One region of the Variovorax sp. 20P10.2.4 genome, then DNA from elsewhere that is predicted to be linked to it. Evidence: riboswitches for the same ligand, from Rfam matches in the RefSeq annotation. Region 1 holds a riboswitch; the other holds the start of a gene.
What was found. Region 1 has a riboswitch for manganese ahead of AC27VN_RS22555 (TMEM165/GDT1 family protein). Riboswitches for the same ligand answer to the same signal wherever they lie in the genome.

Region 1 (8,420 bases):
CATGCGTGCGTCATCGGAAGCGGCGTCAATGCCCGGGTCCGCAACAAACCGGGCCGCGACGCGCGGCCTCGCGTCACGCCATGAATCCTGGCCATCCCGTCCACGTCCTGTTCCTCTGCAACAGCAATGCCGCGCGCAGCCTGATCGCCGAATCGCTGCTCAACCAACTGGGCCACGGCCGCTTCGTCGCGCACTCCGCGGGCCATGCGCCCACGTCCGACGGCCAGGCCGATCCGCGCACGCTCGACGCGCTGCGTGGCGCGGGTCTGCCGACCGAAGGACTGCGCAGCAAGAGCTGGGAAGAGTTCGGCGCGGCCTCGGCCCCGCACATGGACCTCGTGGTCACGCTGTGCGACGAATCCGCGGGCGAGACCTGCCCGGTCTGGCCCGGCCAGCCCGCTTCGGCGCACTGGTCGCATCCCGACCCGCGCGCACCGGGCGCGGAACTTGGCGACGACGCCTTCGTGCAGACCATGCATGCGATCCGCCGGCACGTGGAGCTGCTGGTCAACCTGCCCGACGAGCGCATCGACCGCCTCGTGATCGAGGCGGAGGCGCGTCAGATCGGGACGTCTTGAGCCGCTCGCGTGGGCTCAGCCTTCGCGGCGGTAGAGCGCCCACCTGACGGTCAGAACGTCGGCGGCGATCTTGGCGGCGTTGGCGCCCGCGTAGTCCTGCGTGGGGTCGAACTCGAAGCCCTGGCGGTAGCGCACCACCTGCCCGTAGTCCCGGTCGAACACCATCGGTCCGGTCAGTTCAGCGGGATCGGTGCCGGACGGAACGGCCATGAATTTCTCGGGATCGGTGACGCTTTGGTAGAGATCGACGCTGAGCTGGGACATGGTTTTTTTCCTCGAGGTCTTGGTCGGAAGAATGATCGGCCCCCGGCGCGGGTGGCGGGCAGTCCTCCACCGGCAGGCCGAGTCGGCAATGACCTACAGAAGACGCGCGGTCCGATCGATACGGTGTATCAAGGCGTAGATGATTGCGACTGCGCCCAACTTCTTCGCTGGGGAACAAGCATGCAAGACAACCGGGACGCCGCCTTCGCGGCATGGGTGGGCGCCGAAGACGCGGCCCAGGCGGCCATTCACGTGCTGCACCAGCGAACGCGCGGCGGCCGCATGAAGGTCGCACCCCAGGAGATCGAACAGATCGCGCGCCTGCGCAAGGAGGCCGACGTGCGCTTCGCCGCCGTGTGGGGCGTGCTCGGCACGAGCGCGGCCGCACCCGAGGCCTTGCCCGAGCCGCTGCCGCGTGCGGAACGGCCCCAGCGCATCGTGGTGGGACCACGCGCCGCGCAGGGGCAGGCGCTGCCTTCGATCGCGATCTGAGCGCGGGCCGCGTTGCGCGGCACTCATGAGCCGAGCTGTCCAGAAGAGCTATCTCTTCTTGCGTAGGTGATCGCGTTTGCGTGGCGAATGAGCCCGCAGCAGACTGGGATCCTCGATGCAGTCGCTCCTTTTCGACGTGCAGCAGGACTGGTGACGACACCAGCGAGGATCGCGCAATATCCCAAAGGGCGAGTCCCTTGCCCACAGCGCCATTTGCTCGCCGCACAGCAGCGGTTTTCATGACTTTGGTCATTTCGGTTTTCGCTCGAGGCAGCACTAAGATGCCCGCCCATGGCCCACGCCACACCCCTGTCACCGCATGCCGCGCCGCTGCGCAGCGAAGTCGGCGTGCCCCTGCCGGCGCGCGGCATCCTGGTGGTCGACGACCATGAGCTGGTGCGCCTGGGCCTGCGCGCGCTGCTGCTCGCGGAGACCGGCAGCGTACCGGTGTACGAGGCACGCTGCCTCGCCGACGCCTTGCACCTCTACGCGCTCCATGAGGCCTCGCACCACCTGGTGCTGCTCGATCTCGACCTGCCCGACTCGCAGGGGCTGGACACCCTGGTGCGCTTCCGGCGCGCCTTTCCTTCCTCGCCCGTGATCGTGCTCTCGGGCAAGGACAGCCATGCGCTGATGCATGGCGCGATGGCGCTCGGGGCGCAGGCCTTCCTGCCCAAGACCGGCCACCTGGGCGAGGTGCTGCGCTACGTGAGGGACAACGACCTGATCGGCCTGCCGGCCCGGCCATCGACGACCTCGAGCAGCGCGCCCACGACGCCGGCGCGCGCCGAGTCGCAGCCGCAGCTCAATGCGCGCCAGGTCGAGATCCTCGACTGGCTGCTGGCCGGCAAGTCGAACAAGGAGATCGCGCAGCTGTCGCACCTGACCGAGGGCACGGTCAAGAACCATGTGTCCACCTTGCTGCTGCTGTTCGGCATGCGCTCGCGGGCCCAGCTCATCAGCAGCCTTCGATAAGCTCTCCGCGCCATGCGGCTTTCGATGGAGATGCCCGCATGCTCGCGATGACCGAGTCACCGCCGCCCGAACTGGCCCGGCGGGTGCTGCGCGAACAGGTGGCGGCGGTCCATGCGAACGCGCCGGCCGCCTATCTCGCGGACATGCTCACGGCCCAGGCGCTGGGCATCGGCCTGTTCGTGGCCACGTGGCGCTGGCAGGTGCTGCTGTGGATGGCGCTGCACCTGGCGTTGACGCTGCGACGCGCCTACCGGCGCTACCGGCGCAGCCCCGATGCGGCCGAGCATCCCGAGTACTGGGCACGCTTCAATGCGCGCAACGTGCTGCTGCGCTCCTGCGTCTGGGGCCTCGCACCCTGGCTGTGCGTGCCGCCGGGGCGCAACCTCGGGCTCTGGGTCATGGTCATCGTGATGATGATGGGCGGCTGCGCGGGCGGTGCGCTGTCGCTGGCGGTTCTCAAGCGCAACATCCCGCGCTTCATCGTGCCCAGCATGGCGAGCCTGACCCTGGCGCTGGCCTGGCGCGGCGACACGGTGCACCTGTTCCTGGCCACCGGCTGCCTGCTCTACATGTGCGTGATGATCACCTTCGCGCTGCAGCACCATCGGCTGCTGACGGCCTCGCTGACCATGCGTTTCGAGAAGGAGGCGCTGGCCGAGCAGCTGAGCCACCAGATCGCCGCGACCCAGCGCGCCAGCGAGGAGAAGACGCGCTTCCTCGCCGCGGCGAGCCACGACCTGCGCCAGCCCCTGCATGCAATCGCGCTGTTCGGCGCGGTGATCGAGAAGAAGCTGCAGGGCAGCGAGGAATGGGACCACGCGGTGCGGCTGATGGATGCGGTCGGAACGCTCGGCGATTCGCTCGATACCTTGCTGGACATCTCGCGGCTGGACGCCGGCGAGGTGGCACCGCGGATTCGACCGGTGGAGCTCAATCCGCTGTTCCTCGCGCTCAACAACGTGTTCGCGGCGCAGGCGGCCGGCAGGGACCTGCAACTCCGATTGCGCGCCACGCCGTGCTGGGTGCTGAGTGACCCGCAGCTGTTGCAGCGGCTGCTCTCCAATCTCGTGGACAACGCGCTCAAGTACACGCCGCGCGGCGGCGTGGTGGTGGCCGCCCGTGCGCGCGGGCCGCTGGTGTGGATCGACGTCTGCGACACCGGGATCGGCATCTCGCCCGAGCACCTGGGCCGCATCTTCGACGAGTTCTACCAGGTCGACAATCCGGGCCGCGATCGCGCGCAGGGGCTGGGCATCGGCCTGTCGATCGTGCAGCGGCTCTCGCGCCTGCTGGCGCATCCGCTGCAGGTGCATTCGCGCCCGCAGCGCGGCAGCCGCTTCCGCATGGTGCTGCCGGCGGTGTCGGCCTCGGGTGTCGCGCCCTCGATCGCACGCCCCGACGCCGTCCTGCCCTTGCCGCGGCGCGTGCTGCTGATCGACGACGAAGCGCCGATCCGCCAGGCCGTGACCGGGCTGCTGCAGGCCCATCGCGTGGCCATCGACGCGGTGGCCAGCGAGGCCGAGGCCGAGGGCGTGCTGGCGCAGGCCGCGCAGGCGGGCACCCCGGTCGACGTGCTGTTGTGCGACGTGCGCCTGGCCGATGGCGCCGACGGACTGGCCGTGGCGCAGCGGCTGCGCGCGCGCTTCGGCCCCGGCTTGCAGGTGCTGCTGATCACCGGGGAAACCGCGCCGCGGCGGCAGCAGCAGATGCACGACGCGGGCCTGCAGGTGCTGCTCAAGCCGGTGGCGGCCGACCGGCTGCTGCAGGCCCTCGCAGCGCTGACGCGACACGAAACGACCCCCGTCCGCAGGCACGCCTGAGCGTCTTTTTTCCGCCGAAAGTCGATGACCTTCGACACTAGATCGCAGGTGTCGCGATCCCTACCGTGGAGGCCTTCTCATCCACTCACTTGAAAGAAGGAAGGCCTCTCATGAACACCCGTCTTGCCGTTTGCCGTGCAGCGCGCACACCCGTCGCGTTGCTGGTCATGAATCTCGTGCTGGTGGCCTGCGGGGGTGGCGGCGGTGGCGGGGGCTTTGCCGGCTTCCCGGTCGCTCCCGCTCCCGCGCCTGCCGCGCAGACACCTCCGCCGGCACCCGCCCCAGCCGCGGCTTCGATCACGACGCAGCCATCGAACACCACCGTGGGCCAGGGCGTGTCCGCCACCTTGAAGGTGCAGGCCGCGCACGCCACGGCCTATCAGTGGCAACGCAGCACCGACGGCGGTGCCCACTGGACCGATGTCGCCGGTGCCACAAGCGACAGCTTCCGCACGGCCGCCAGCCTGCTGGCCGACAGCGGCCAGCAACTGCGCGTGCGGGTGACGGGCGCCAGCGGCAGCGTGACGAGCAGCGCCGCCACGTTGACGGTCAAGCCCTGGGTCGCCACCGTGCTGGCGACGACGGGCGTGAGCTACAGCAGCCCCTATCAGCTCGCACTCGATGCGAGCGGCGCGAAGCTCTACGTGGCCATGGGCGGCAATGGCTCGGTCTATCGGATCGACACCGCCAGCGGCAGCGGTGCCGAGGTGACGCCGGGGACGACGATGAATGCGCCGGTCGGCCTGGCACTGGCGGCCGACGGCACCCTCTACGTGAGCGACCAGCATCGCATCAGCAAGATCGCGCCCAACGCCACGACCGCCAGCACCTGGGTCGGCGGCAGCGCGAGCGGATACGCCGACAGCCCGGCCACCGCGATGTTCAACAACCCCACCGGCATCGCGCTCGACAGCGCGGGCAACCTGTTCGTGGCGGACACGGAGAACAAGCGCGTGCGCAAGGTCGCGGCCGACGGCACCACGAGCACGCTCGCGGGCGACGGCACGCAGGCCTACCTCGACGGCGTCGGCACGGCCGCCCAGTTCGCGCGCCCGCAGGGCCTGGCGCTCAGCCGCGACGGCAAGACGCTCTACGACACCGACACCGACAGTCCCTGCCTGCGCAAGATCGACGTGGCCAGCGCCACCGTGAGCACGCTGCTGGGCGATTGCGCGAACGGCAACGCGGGCGCGGGCGTGGTCGACGGAACGGTGGCCACGCCGGCCAAGCTCGGCTATTCGTACGGCGTGGCGGTGGATGGGCACGACAACGTGTTCCTGACCCACGCCTGGGATGGCGTGGCGCGCGTGGTCACGCCCGCGGGCGAGATCAGCACCCTGCAGGACGGCACCGGCGCGCCGATCGCCTTCAACTTCCCGATCGGCGTGGCGGTGGCCGCCGACGGCACCGTCTACGTGGGCGCGAACCACGGCAACCAGATCCTCAAGCTCACGCTCGCGCCCTGAGCGCGCATGCCCGGTAATGCAACTCGCTCTCGACACGGGGACATTCGTCGAAAAGACGAGGGCGATTCGACGCTCGCCCCTAAGATCGCGGCCTCAGTCATTGGGGAGTAGCTGACCTGCGCAACGCAGGAGCCCGCGTCAACACACTTGGCCTTCGGCCATGGCGCGAGCAGCTTTAGAGCCTGGCAAGACCTTTGACCACGTCACCTCGGTATGGGCCGGGAAGTGGCGTGGTCTTCGCGTCGCTGGCCCAGGGAGTTCTCTTTTCATCATGGAAGCCTTACTCGTATCCACGGGCGTGGTCGCGCTCGGGGAAATGGGCGACAAGACCCAGCTGCTCGCGATCATCCTGGCCGCGACCTTTCGCAAACCCTGGCAGATCGTCGCGGGCATCTTCACCGCCACCGTCGTCAACCACGCGGCCGCGGGCGCGCTCGGCGGCTGGGTGGCCCAGGCCATGGGGCCGAACATCCTGCGCTGGGTGATCGGCGCCTCGTTCCTGGCCATGGCCGCGTGGATGCTGATCCCCGACAAGATCGACGACGACGCGGCGAAGACGAAGAGCCGCTTCGGTGCCTTCGGCACCACGGTCATCACCTTCTTCCTCGCGGAGATGGGCGACAAGACGCAGATCGCGACCGTGGCGCTGGCCGCGCGCTATCCCGACGTGGTGCAGGTCGTGATCGGCACCACGCTGGGCATGATGCTGGCCGACGCGCCCGCGGTCTTCCTCGGCGAGAAGATCGCGGCCAAGGTCTCGATGCGGCTGGTGCACGGCGTGGCCGCCGTCATCTTCGGCGTGCTGGGGCTGCTGACGCTGTTCAACGTCGGCAACCTGTTCTGAGCCCCGGCGGGCGGCCGCCTACTTGGCGGCGCCCGCCGTGCCCAGGCCCAGCTTGTCGATCACGGCCTTCTCGGTCTTCATGGTGCGCACTGCGTACTGCTTGTAGGCCGCGCTGTCCATGTAGAAGGTCTCCATGTCGAACTTGGCGAGCGACTCCTGGTAGTTGGGCATCTCCATCGCCTTCTTGAAGGCGTCGTGCAGGATCGCGACCACCTTCGGGTTCGCGCCCTTGGGCAGCACCAGGCCGAAGGGCGAGGCCTGCACCATGTCGATGCCCGACTCCTTGAGCGTGGGCGCGTTCGGGTACTTCTTCGAGCGCTGCTCGCCCCAGGTCGACAGCAGCCGCAGCTTGCCCTGGTCGACATAGGGGCCCCAGCCCGGCGTGTCGGCCACCGACATCACGTGGCCGCCGAGCACCGCCTGCAGCGATTCGGAATTGCCCTTGTAGGGCACGTGATTGAACTCCACGCCGGCCTGGATCGCGATCGCTTCCATCGTCAGGTGCAGCGTGGTGAGCGCGCCCGGCGTGCCGTAGCTCAGGCGGCCCGGGTTGGCCTTGGCATAGGCGAGGTACTCGCGCATCGACTTGATCGGCGAATCGGCGGGCACCACCAGGCCGAAGGAATAGCCGGCGAGGCCGATCACGTAGCTCAGGTCGTTGGCCGGGTCCCAGTTGAGCTTGGTGGTGTAGGGCAGGCGGAACACCGGCAGCGGCACCTGCGCGAGCGTGTAGCCGTCGGGCGCGGTGGCCTGCATGGTCTGCGCGGGCAGCACGCCGCCGGCACCGGGCTTGTTCTCGATGATGACCGGCTGGCCCAGGATCTTCGAGGCGTTCTCGGCCAGCACGCGGAAGGGCACGTCGGTCGAGCCGCCGGCGGTGAAGCCGATCAGCACGCGGATCGGCCGCACCGGAAAGGCATCGGACTGCGCGAAGGCGGGAGCGGCGGCGAGGCCGGCGGCCAGCAGCAGGGCGTGCAGCGCACGGCGGGTGAGGGTGGGTTGTTTCATGGCAGGACGTGCGAACGAAGAAAACGGGAAGGGCGGTGCGGCCGCCCCGCGAACGGGACGGGCCGCACCGGCGCCGTCAGGGCGCGGGACAGCCGCCGCGGCTGGCCGAGGAGAACTTGCAGCCGTAGTCGGCGCGCGCCACGGTCGCGGCGTCGAGCACCTCGTCGCCGGCCGGCTTCACGCCGTTCTGCTCCCAGTTCGTCATCGCGTCGAAGGCCTGGGTCTGCTCCTCGGTCGTGAAGTCGCAGTGGCTGATGCCGCGGATCGCGCGCTGCACGAGCCACTTCGAGGTGCCCAGCGCATCGGCGCGGCGCTTGTAGATCTGCTCCATGCTGAACGGCACGTAGACGTCGCCCAGCGTGTGGATGGTCACCACCGGCACGTCGATGCGCGCATTGGACTTGGGGAACCAGCGCAGGCCGTCGCGCCGCAGCCGGTTGGCCTCGGGGTCGGCATGCAGCCGGTAGGCGCCCTGGTTGAAGGTGATCTCCTCGGCGTTCTGCGCCGGGTCGTTGTCGAGCTGGTAGACGATGCCGGTGGTGTCGTAGCCGTCGCGGTTGAGGATGCCGTTGATGGTGCCGTCGCGGCCGAAGGTGCCCCACACGGTGGCGTTCATGCTGCCCGCGAAGCCGGCGTCGAACATCGGGCGCTCGCCGCCCGTGAGGTTCTTGACGATGGCCTTGTACTTCTCGCCCTGCGCGGTCGTCGCGCTCGGGAATCTCGTGAACAGCGCGGCGCGCACCGTGGGCAGCAGGTCGTTCCAGTTGCTCACGGGCCAGCCGTTGACGGGCAGGCCCGCCAGCTGCTGCGCCGCGATCTGCGAGGCGCCGAAGTAGTTGTAGAGCTCGGTGTCGCCGAGCACGCCGCACATCGGCACCGCGCCCGCATAGCGCACCTTGTGGTTGGCCGTTTCCGTCGCCTCGGCGTCGACCGCGGCCGCGGCCACGTGGCCGCCGAGCGACTGGCCGACGAT
Region 2 (7,273 bases), on a different contig from region 1:
GCCCATCACGCGCTTGCCGTGCTCGCTCTCGAGCTCGAGCCGCTCGGCCATCAGCTTGACCACGATGGCGGTGCTGCTCATGGTGAGCGCGCCCGAGAGCGCGAGCGCGGTCTGCCAGCCCAGGCGCCAGTCGGGCGGCAGGAAGGAGGCGATCAGCAGCGCGCCCACGGTGGCGATCGCCATCGTCAGCAGCACCTGCAGCAGCCCGAGCCCGAACACGTGCTTGCGCATCGCGCGCAGCTTGGGCAGGCTGAATTCGAGCCCGATCACGAACATCAGGAACACCACGCCGAATTCGCCCAGGTGCCGGATGCCTTCGGAGTTCTGCGCCAGCGCCAGCGCATGCGGGCCGATCAGCACGCCGGCCGTCAGGTAGCCGAGCATCGGCGGCAGCTTGAGGAAGCGGCATGCCACCACGCCGATCACCGCGGCCACCAGATACAAGAGCGTGAGATCGAACGAAGACATGGTGGGCGATGCTAGAGCAAGAGCCGTGCGCGCGTGGCGAGGGGCTTACCGGGGCCTGAAGCGCCGCGGGCCCCGCGCGGCGCGGCTTTCGGGGCCATTCCGGGTCGTGGCGTAGGGGCTCGCCGGGAACCGCGGGGCGGCGGGGCGCGGCCCGTAAAATCCGCCGATGCCCTCCAGCCCCCCCACGCCCCCCGTGGTCGATCCCGCCGCGATGCTCGCGCGGGCACGCGCCACCTTCGACATCGAAGCCGAAGCCGTGCTCGGCCTCAAGGCGCGCGTGGGCGACAGCTTCGTCGATGCCGTGCGCAAGATCCTCGAGGTGCGCGGCCGCGTGGTCGTGATGGGCATGGGCAAGAGCGGCCACGTCGGCCGCAAGATCGCCGCCACCCTGGCATCGACCGGCACGCCGGCGATGTTCGTGCACCCGGCCGAGGCCAGCCACGGCGACCTCGGCATGATCAAGGCGGTCGACCTCGTGCTCGCCATCTCCAACAGCGGCGAGGTCGAGGAGCTCACGGTGATCCTGCCGGTGGTCAAGCGCCAGGGCGTGCCGCTGATCGCGATCACGGGCCGCGCCGATTCCACGCTCGCCCGGCACGCCGACATCGTGCTCGACGCCGGCGTCGCCAAGGAAGCCTGCCCGCTGAACCTCGCACCCACCGCGAGCACCACCGCCCAGATGGCGATGGGCGACGCGCTGGCCGTGGCGCTGCTCGATGCGCGCGGCTTCGGTTCCGAGGACTTCGCGCGTTCGCATCCGGGCGGGGCGCTGGGGCGCAAGCTGCTCACGCATGTGAGCGACCTCATGCGCACCGGCGCCGACGTGCCGCGGGTGGCGCCGGGTGCCAGCTTCAGCGAGCTGATGCGCGAGATGAGTTCCAAGGGCCTGGGCGCCACCGCGGTGGTCGATGCCGAGGGCCGCGCCATCGGCATCTTCACCGACGGCGACCTGCGCCGGAGGGTCGAGACCGGCGGGGACCTGCGCGGCCTCACCGCGGCCGACGTCATGCACCGCGGTCCGCGCACCTTGCGCGCCGACGCGCTGGGCGTCGAGGCGGCCGAGCTGATGGAACAGCATCGCATCACCAGCGTGCTGGTGGTCGACGCCGAGGGCCTGCTGATCGGCGCCCTCAGCATCAACGACCTGATGCGCGCGAAGGTCATCTGATGCCCTTCGAATTCCAGCCAGAGACATTGCTCGCCGCGCAGGACATCCGCATCGCCTTCTTCGACATCGATGGCGTGCTGACCGACGGCGGCGTCTACTTCACCGAGCACGGCGAGACCCTCAAGCGCTTCAGCATCCTCGACGGCTACGGCCTGAAGCTGCTGCGCAAGGCCGGCATCCTGCCCGCGGTGATCACCGGGCGCGATTCCAAGCCGCTGCGCGTGCGGCTCGAGGCGCTCGGCATCGAGCACGTGCGCTACGGCACCGAGGACAAGCTGCCGGCCGCCGAGGCCATGCTGCAGTCGCTGGGCTTCGGCTGGCCGCAGGCCGCGGCCATCGGCGACGACTGGCCCGACCTGCCGGTGCTGGGGCGCGTGGGTTTCGCGGCGGCGCCGGCCAATGCCCACGTCGAGGTGCGCGATGCCGTGCGCTACGTGACCCGCGCGCGCGGCGGCGAAGGCGCGGCGCGCGAATTCTGCGATCTGCTGGTCACGGCCAGCGGACAGTACCGGCGCCTGCTCGACGTCGCACGGAACACCGCCCTATGAAGCAGGCCTGGAACCTCCTGCGCGACGTCCTCGATCGCGTCACCATCTACCTGCCGATCATCCTGACGGCCGCCGTCGCGCTCGGCACCTACTGGCTGGTGCGCAATGCGCCCAAGCTGCTCGAGCCGACCGCCAAGATCGCGCCCACCCACGAGCCCGACTACTTCATGCGCGGCTTCGTCATCAAGAACTTCCTGCCCAGCGGCGACCTGCGCAGCGAGCTGTTCGGCAAGGAAGGCCGGCACTACCCCGACACCGACACCATCGAGGTCGACGAGGTGCGCATGCGCTCGGTGTCGCCGCAGGGCTTCACTACCCACGCCACCGCCAACCGCGGGCTGTCGAATTCCGACGGCAGCGAGATCCAGCTGTTCGGCAACGCGGTCGTCATCCGCGACGCGGCCGTCGGCGCCAACGGCAAGACCTCGCCGCGCCTGGAGTTCCGCGGCGACTTCCTGCATGCCTTCCTCGACACCGAGCGCGTGCAGTCGAACAAGCCCGTCACGCTGATCCGCGGCACCGACCAGTTCACCGCCGACACGATGGACTACGACAACCTGACCGGCATCGCCAACCTCAACGGCCGCGTGCGCGGCACGATGGTGCCTTCGGCCAAGGCGGCCGGCGCCGCGGGCAAGCGCTGAGCGCCGCGCCATGACCACCGCGCCGTCGCCCCTCGTGCTCATCACCGGCGCCTCCAGCGGCATCGGCCAGGCGCTGGCCGCGCGCTTCTACGACGCCGGCTACCGGCTGGCGCTGGTCGCGCGCCGCACCGGCGAGATCGAAGCCTGGGCCAACGCGCGCGGACTCGACCGCGGCCGCTACCTGATCTACAGCGCCGACGTGGCGCGCACCGACAGCATCGTGGCCGCCGGCGCCGCCTGCATCGAGCGCCAGGGCGTGCCCGACGTGGTGATCGCCAATGCCGGCATCAGCGTGGGCATCGACACGGCCGAGCGCGAAGACCTCGACGTGCTGACGCAGACCTTCGCCACCAACAACGTCGGGCTGGCCGCCACCTTCCATCCCTTCGTGCGCGCGATGGTGCAGCGCGGCAGCGGGCGGCTGGTCGGCATCGCGAGCGTCGCGGCCATCCGCGGACTGCCGGGGCACGGCGCCTACTGCGCGAGCAAGGCCGGTGTCGTCGCCTACTGCGAGAGCCTGCGCGGCGAGCTGCACTGCAGCGGCGTCAAGGTCGTGACCCTGCTGCCCGGCTACATCGACACCCCGCTCACGCAGGGCAACCGCTACGGCATGCCGTTCCTGATGAAGCCCGAGGCCTTCGCCGACCGAGCGCTGGGCGCGATCGAGAGCGGCGCCAGCTACCGCGTGATTCCCTGGCAGATGGGCGTGATCGCCAAGATCATGCGCATGCTGCCCAACGCGCTGCTCGACCGTGCGGTGCAGGGACGCGGGCGGAAGAAGCGGCGCGGCGAAGGCTGAACCCGAGGCCGTACCGGCCGCGGCAACGAAAAAGGCTCCCGAAGGAGCCTTTTGTCTTTTTGGGAAAGCGATCAGTAGCCGCTGTTGCCGCCGCCACCGTAGCCGCCGCGACCACCGCCGCCGCCGCCACGCGGGCCGGCGCCGTAGGGGCTGCGGAAACCGCCATCGCCACCACCGCCGCCGCCACCACTGCGGCCACCGCCGCCGTAGCCACCACCGCCGCCGCTGCGACCGCCGCCACCACCACCGCCGTAGCCGCCACCACCGCCGCCGCCGTAGCCACCGCCACCACCGCCGCCATAACCACCACCACCGCCGCCGTAGCCGCCGCCACCACCGCTGCGCGGGGGACGTGCTTCCATCGGACGGGCTTCATTGACGACCACGCTGCGGCCGCCCAGGGGTTGGCCGTTCATGCCGTTGATGGCGGCCTGTGCTTCCGCTTCACTGCCCATCTCGACGAAGCCGAAGCCCTTCGAGCGGCCGGTATCGCGTTCCATCATGACCTTGGCGCTGGTCACAGCACCGAACTGACCGAATGCCTGCTCCAGATCACCGTCGCGCACCGAGTAAGGCAGGTTGCCGACGTACAGTTTGTTGCCCATCAAGGGACTCCTATAAACACATCAAGAAAAGCGATGGAGTCCCGATTAGCATCACTCAAACGAGAGCCGCCGAGTCGCGCGAAACTGTCCGATCACCCAGTGCCTCCAACCCGAAATGAAAAGGGAGGCTCGTGCATTATGGGTGAAATACAAGAAATGCAAGCAGGAATTTGCTTCTTGCGGTAGCACAGATTTTGACTCCTGGAGTTAGCGCACGCTTACTAACCAGGCCCCGAACTGGGCCTATGACACTTAAGGGTTAGAATTCGTCCGTCATTGGGGAGTAGCCGCCTTCCGTCTACGAGAAGGGCCCGCGTCAACAGACTTGTCCTGCCCCACACAGGACATGGCGCGGGCAGTGAAGAACAACACCTGGCGAGACCATTGACCGTGCAACTTCGGGAAATTTGGCCGAAGGTGTTGCACGGTCAATTGCGTCCCTTCGGCCAAGGAACCGTTTTTTCATGGAAGCTTTTCTCGTCGCGACCGGCGTCGTCGCGCTCGCCGAAATGGGCGACAAGACCCAGTTGCTCGCCCTCCTGCTGGCAGCCCGTTTCAGAAAACCCTGGCCGATCGTGGCGGGCATCTTCGCCGCCACCGTCATCAACCACGCGCTCGCGGGCGCGGTCGGCAACTGGATCACCCACTGGCTCGGCCCCGACATCCTGCGCTGGATCCTCGGCGGCTCCTTCATCGCGATGGCGATCTGGATGCTGATTCCCGACAAGCTCGACGACGACGATGCCCCGCGCTCCTCGCACTTCGGCGTCTTCGGCACCACGGTGGTCGCCTTCTTCCTCGCCGAGATGGGCGACAAGACGCAGATCGCCACCGTGATGCTCGCGGCGCGCTTCACCGAGGCCTATTTCTGGGTCGTGGTCGGCACCACCTTCGGGATGATGCTGGCCAACGCGCCGGTGGTCTGGCTCGGCGATCGCATCGTCAAGCGCGTGCCGATCAAGCTCGTGCACTCGATCTCGGCCGTCATCTTCCTGGTGCTGGGCGTGGTCGCGCTGATCGGCTGGTAGCGCCGCCGTCCAAAGCCCGGGGCCTGCCGTCCCGGGCCCGCGGCGATATACTGCCGCTCGCGCCGATTTGCTCCAGCTTGCGGGCGCTTGATAAATACAGCTAAAGACGGATGCCGTGACCCGGCTCGTTTTTGGCGAGGCCGGGTTTTTCATTTCATGTCCTCGTTGGTCGTCACTCCCCAGTCGATGCAGTTCGCGGGCCCGCTGGCCCTGCGCAGCGGCGCGACCATCGGCAGCTACACGCTCGCCTACGAAACCTACGGCACGCTCAATGCCGAGCGCAGCAATGCGGTGCTCGTGTGCCACGCCCTCAACGCCTCGCACCACGTCGCGGGCGTCTACGAGGGCCAGGCCCGCTCCGCGGGCTGGTGGGACAACATGGTCGGGCCCGGCAAGCCGCTGGACACCGACCGCTTCTTCGTCATCGGCGTCAACAACCTCGGCTCCTGCTTCGGCTCCACCGGGCCGATGCACGTGAACCCCGCGACCGGCCGCGTCTACGGCGCCGACTTCCCGGTGGTCACGGTCGAGGACTGGGTCGACGCCCAGGCCGCGCTGCTCGACGCGCTCGGCATCCGCACGCTCGCGGCGGTGATGGGCGGCAGCCTCGGCGGCATGCAGGCGCTGTCGTGGACGCTGCAGTACCCCGATCGCGTGCGCCACGGGGTGGTGGTCGCCAGCGCGCCCAACCTCACGGCCGAGAACATCGCCTTCAACGAGGTGGCGCGCCGCGCCATCGTGACCGACCCCGACTTCCACGGCGGCCACTTCTACGAGCATGGCGTGATCCCCAAGCGCGGCCTGCGCATCGCCCGCATGATCGGCCACATCACCTACCTCAGCGACGACGTCATGAACGCGAAGTTCGGGCGCTTGCTGCGCAACGCGGTCGAGGGCGAGGCGGCCCGCGACGACGCGGCCTACCGCTACTCCACGCAGGAGATCGAGTTCCAGATCGAGAGCTACCTGCGCTACCAGGGCGACAAGTTCAGCGAGTACTTCGACGCCAACACCTACCTGCTCATCACGCGCGCGCTCGACTACTTCGATCCCGCGCGCGAGCACGGTGGCAACCTCACGGCCGCGTTCGCGCGCGCCAGCGCCAAGTTCCTGCTCGTGAGCTTCAAGACCGACTGGCGCTTCTCGCCCGCGCGCAGCCGCGAGCTGGTGAAGGCGCTGCTCGACAACCGCCGCAACGTGAGCTACGCCGAGATCGACGCCCCGCACGGCCACGACGCCTTCCTGCTCGACGACGTGCGCTACATGGGCGTGGTGCGTTCCTACTTCGAGCGCGTGGCCCAGGAGACAGCATCGTGAGCGACAACGACATCCAGCGCCACATCGCCGCGCTCGTGCCCGAGGGCTCGCGCGTGCTCGACCTCGGCTGCGGCGACGGCGCCCTGCTCGCGCTGCTGCAGCGAGAACGCGGCTGCACCGGCTACGGCGTCGAGATCGCCGACGGCAACGTGCTGCAGTGCATCCGCCGCGGCGTCGACGTGATCCAGCTCAACCTCGACGAAGGCCTGGCGATGTTCGACGACGCCACCTTCGACGTGGTGCTGCAGATCGACACCCTGCAGCACCTGCGCAATGCCGAGGTGATGCTGCGCGAGACCGCGCGCGTGGGCCGTTTCGGCATCGTGGCCTTCCCCAACTTCGCGCACTGGCCCAACCGCATCAGCGTGGCGCGCGGCCGCATGCCGGTCACGCGGCGGCTGCCCTACCAGTGGTACGACACGCCCAACATCCGCGTGGGCACCTTCAAGGACTTCGAGGTGCTCGCGCGCAAGAACAACCTGCGCGTGCTCGATGCCTTCGGCCTGCAGGACGGCCGCGACGTGCGCTGGCTGCCCAATGCGCGCGCCAGCACCGCGGTGTTCAAGTTCGAGCACGGGGGCTGAACGCGCCCCGCCGCCCATGGCGTTCACGCTCGCCCAGCCGGTCCACAGCGAACTGCTGATCAAGAAGAGCCGCTTCATCGGCTGCGTGCAGTCCGTGCCCGACCGCGAGGCG

Region 2: another riboswitch for manganese. It lies ahead of AC27VN_RS25385 (TMEM165/GDT1 family protein); the one in region 1 lies ahead of AC27VN_RS22555 (TMEM165/GDT1 family protein).

What each region holds. Positions count from the first base shown of each region.
Region 1 is NZ_JBZAYE010000263.1:663-9,082, forward strand. It holds gene AC27VN_RS22525 (arsenate reductase ArsC) at 81-578, shown strand; gene AC27VN_RS22530 (hypothetical protein) at 594-842, opposite strand; gene AC27VN_RS22535 (hypothetical protein) at 1,023-1,334, shown strand; gene AC27VN_RS22540 (response regulator) at 1,626-2,309, shown strand; gene AC27VN_RS22545 (ATP-binding response regulator) at 2,348-4,129, shown strand; gene AC27VN_RS22550 (DUF8696 domain-containing protein) at 4,240-5,595, shown strand; yybP-ykoY riboswitch at 5,686-5,856, shown strand; gene AC27VN_RS22555 (TMEM165/GDT1 family protein) at 5,867-6,439, shown strand; gene AC27VN_RS22560 (tripartite tricarboxylate transporter substrate-binding protein) at 6,458-7,447, opposite strand; partial or broken gene AC27VN_RS22565 (alpha/beta hydrolase) at 7,524-8,420, opposite strand, start outside.
Region 2 is NZ_JBZAYE010000326.1:851-8,123, forward strand. It holds partial or broken gene AC27VN_RS25355 (cation:proton antiporter) at 1-468, opposite strand, end outside; gene AC27VN_RS25360 (KpsF/GutQ family sugar-phosphate isomerase) at 635-1,636, shown strand; gene AC27VN_RS25365 (KdsC family phosphatase) at 1,636-2,184, shown strand; gene lptC (LPS export ABC transporter periplasmic protein LptC) at 2,181-2,828, shown strand; gene AC27VN_RS25375 (SDR family oxidoreductase) at 2,839-3,627, shown strand; gene rbp (RNA-binding regulator) at 3,699-4,232, opposite strand; yybP-ykoY riboswitch at 4,499-4,606, shown strand; gene AC27VN_RS25385 (TMEM165/GDT1 family protein) at 4,697-5,260, shown strand; gene metX (homoserine O-succinyltransferase MetX) at 5,417-6,577, shown strand; gene metW (methionine biosynthesis protein MetW) at 6,574-7,161, shown strand; partial or broken gene AC27VN_RS25400 (IMPACT family protein) at 7,178-7,273, shown strand, end outside.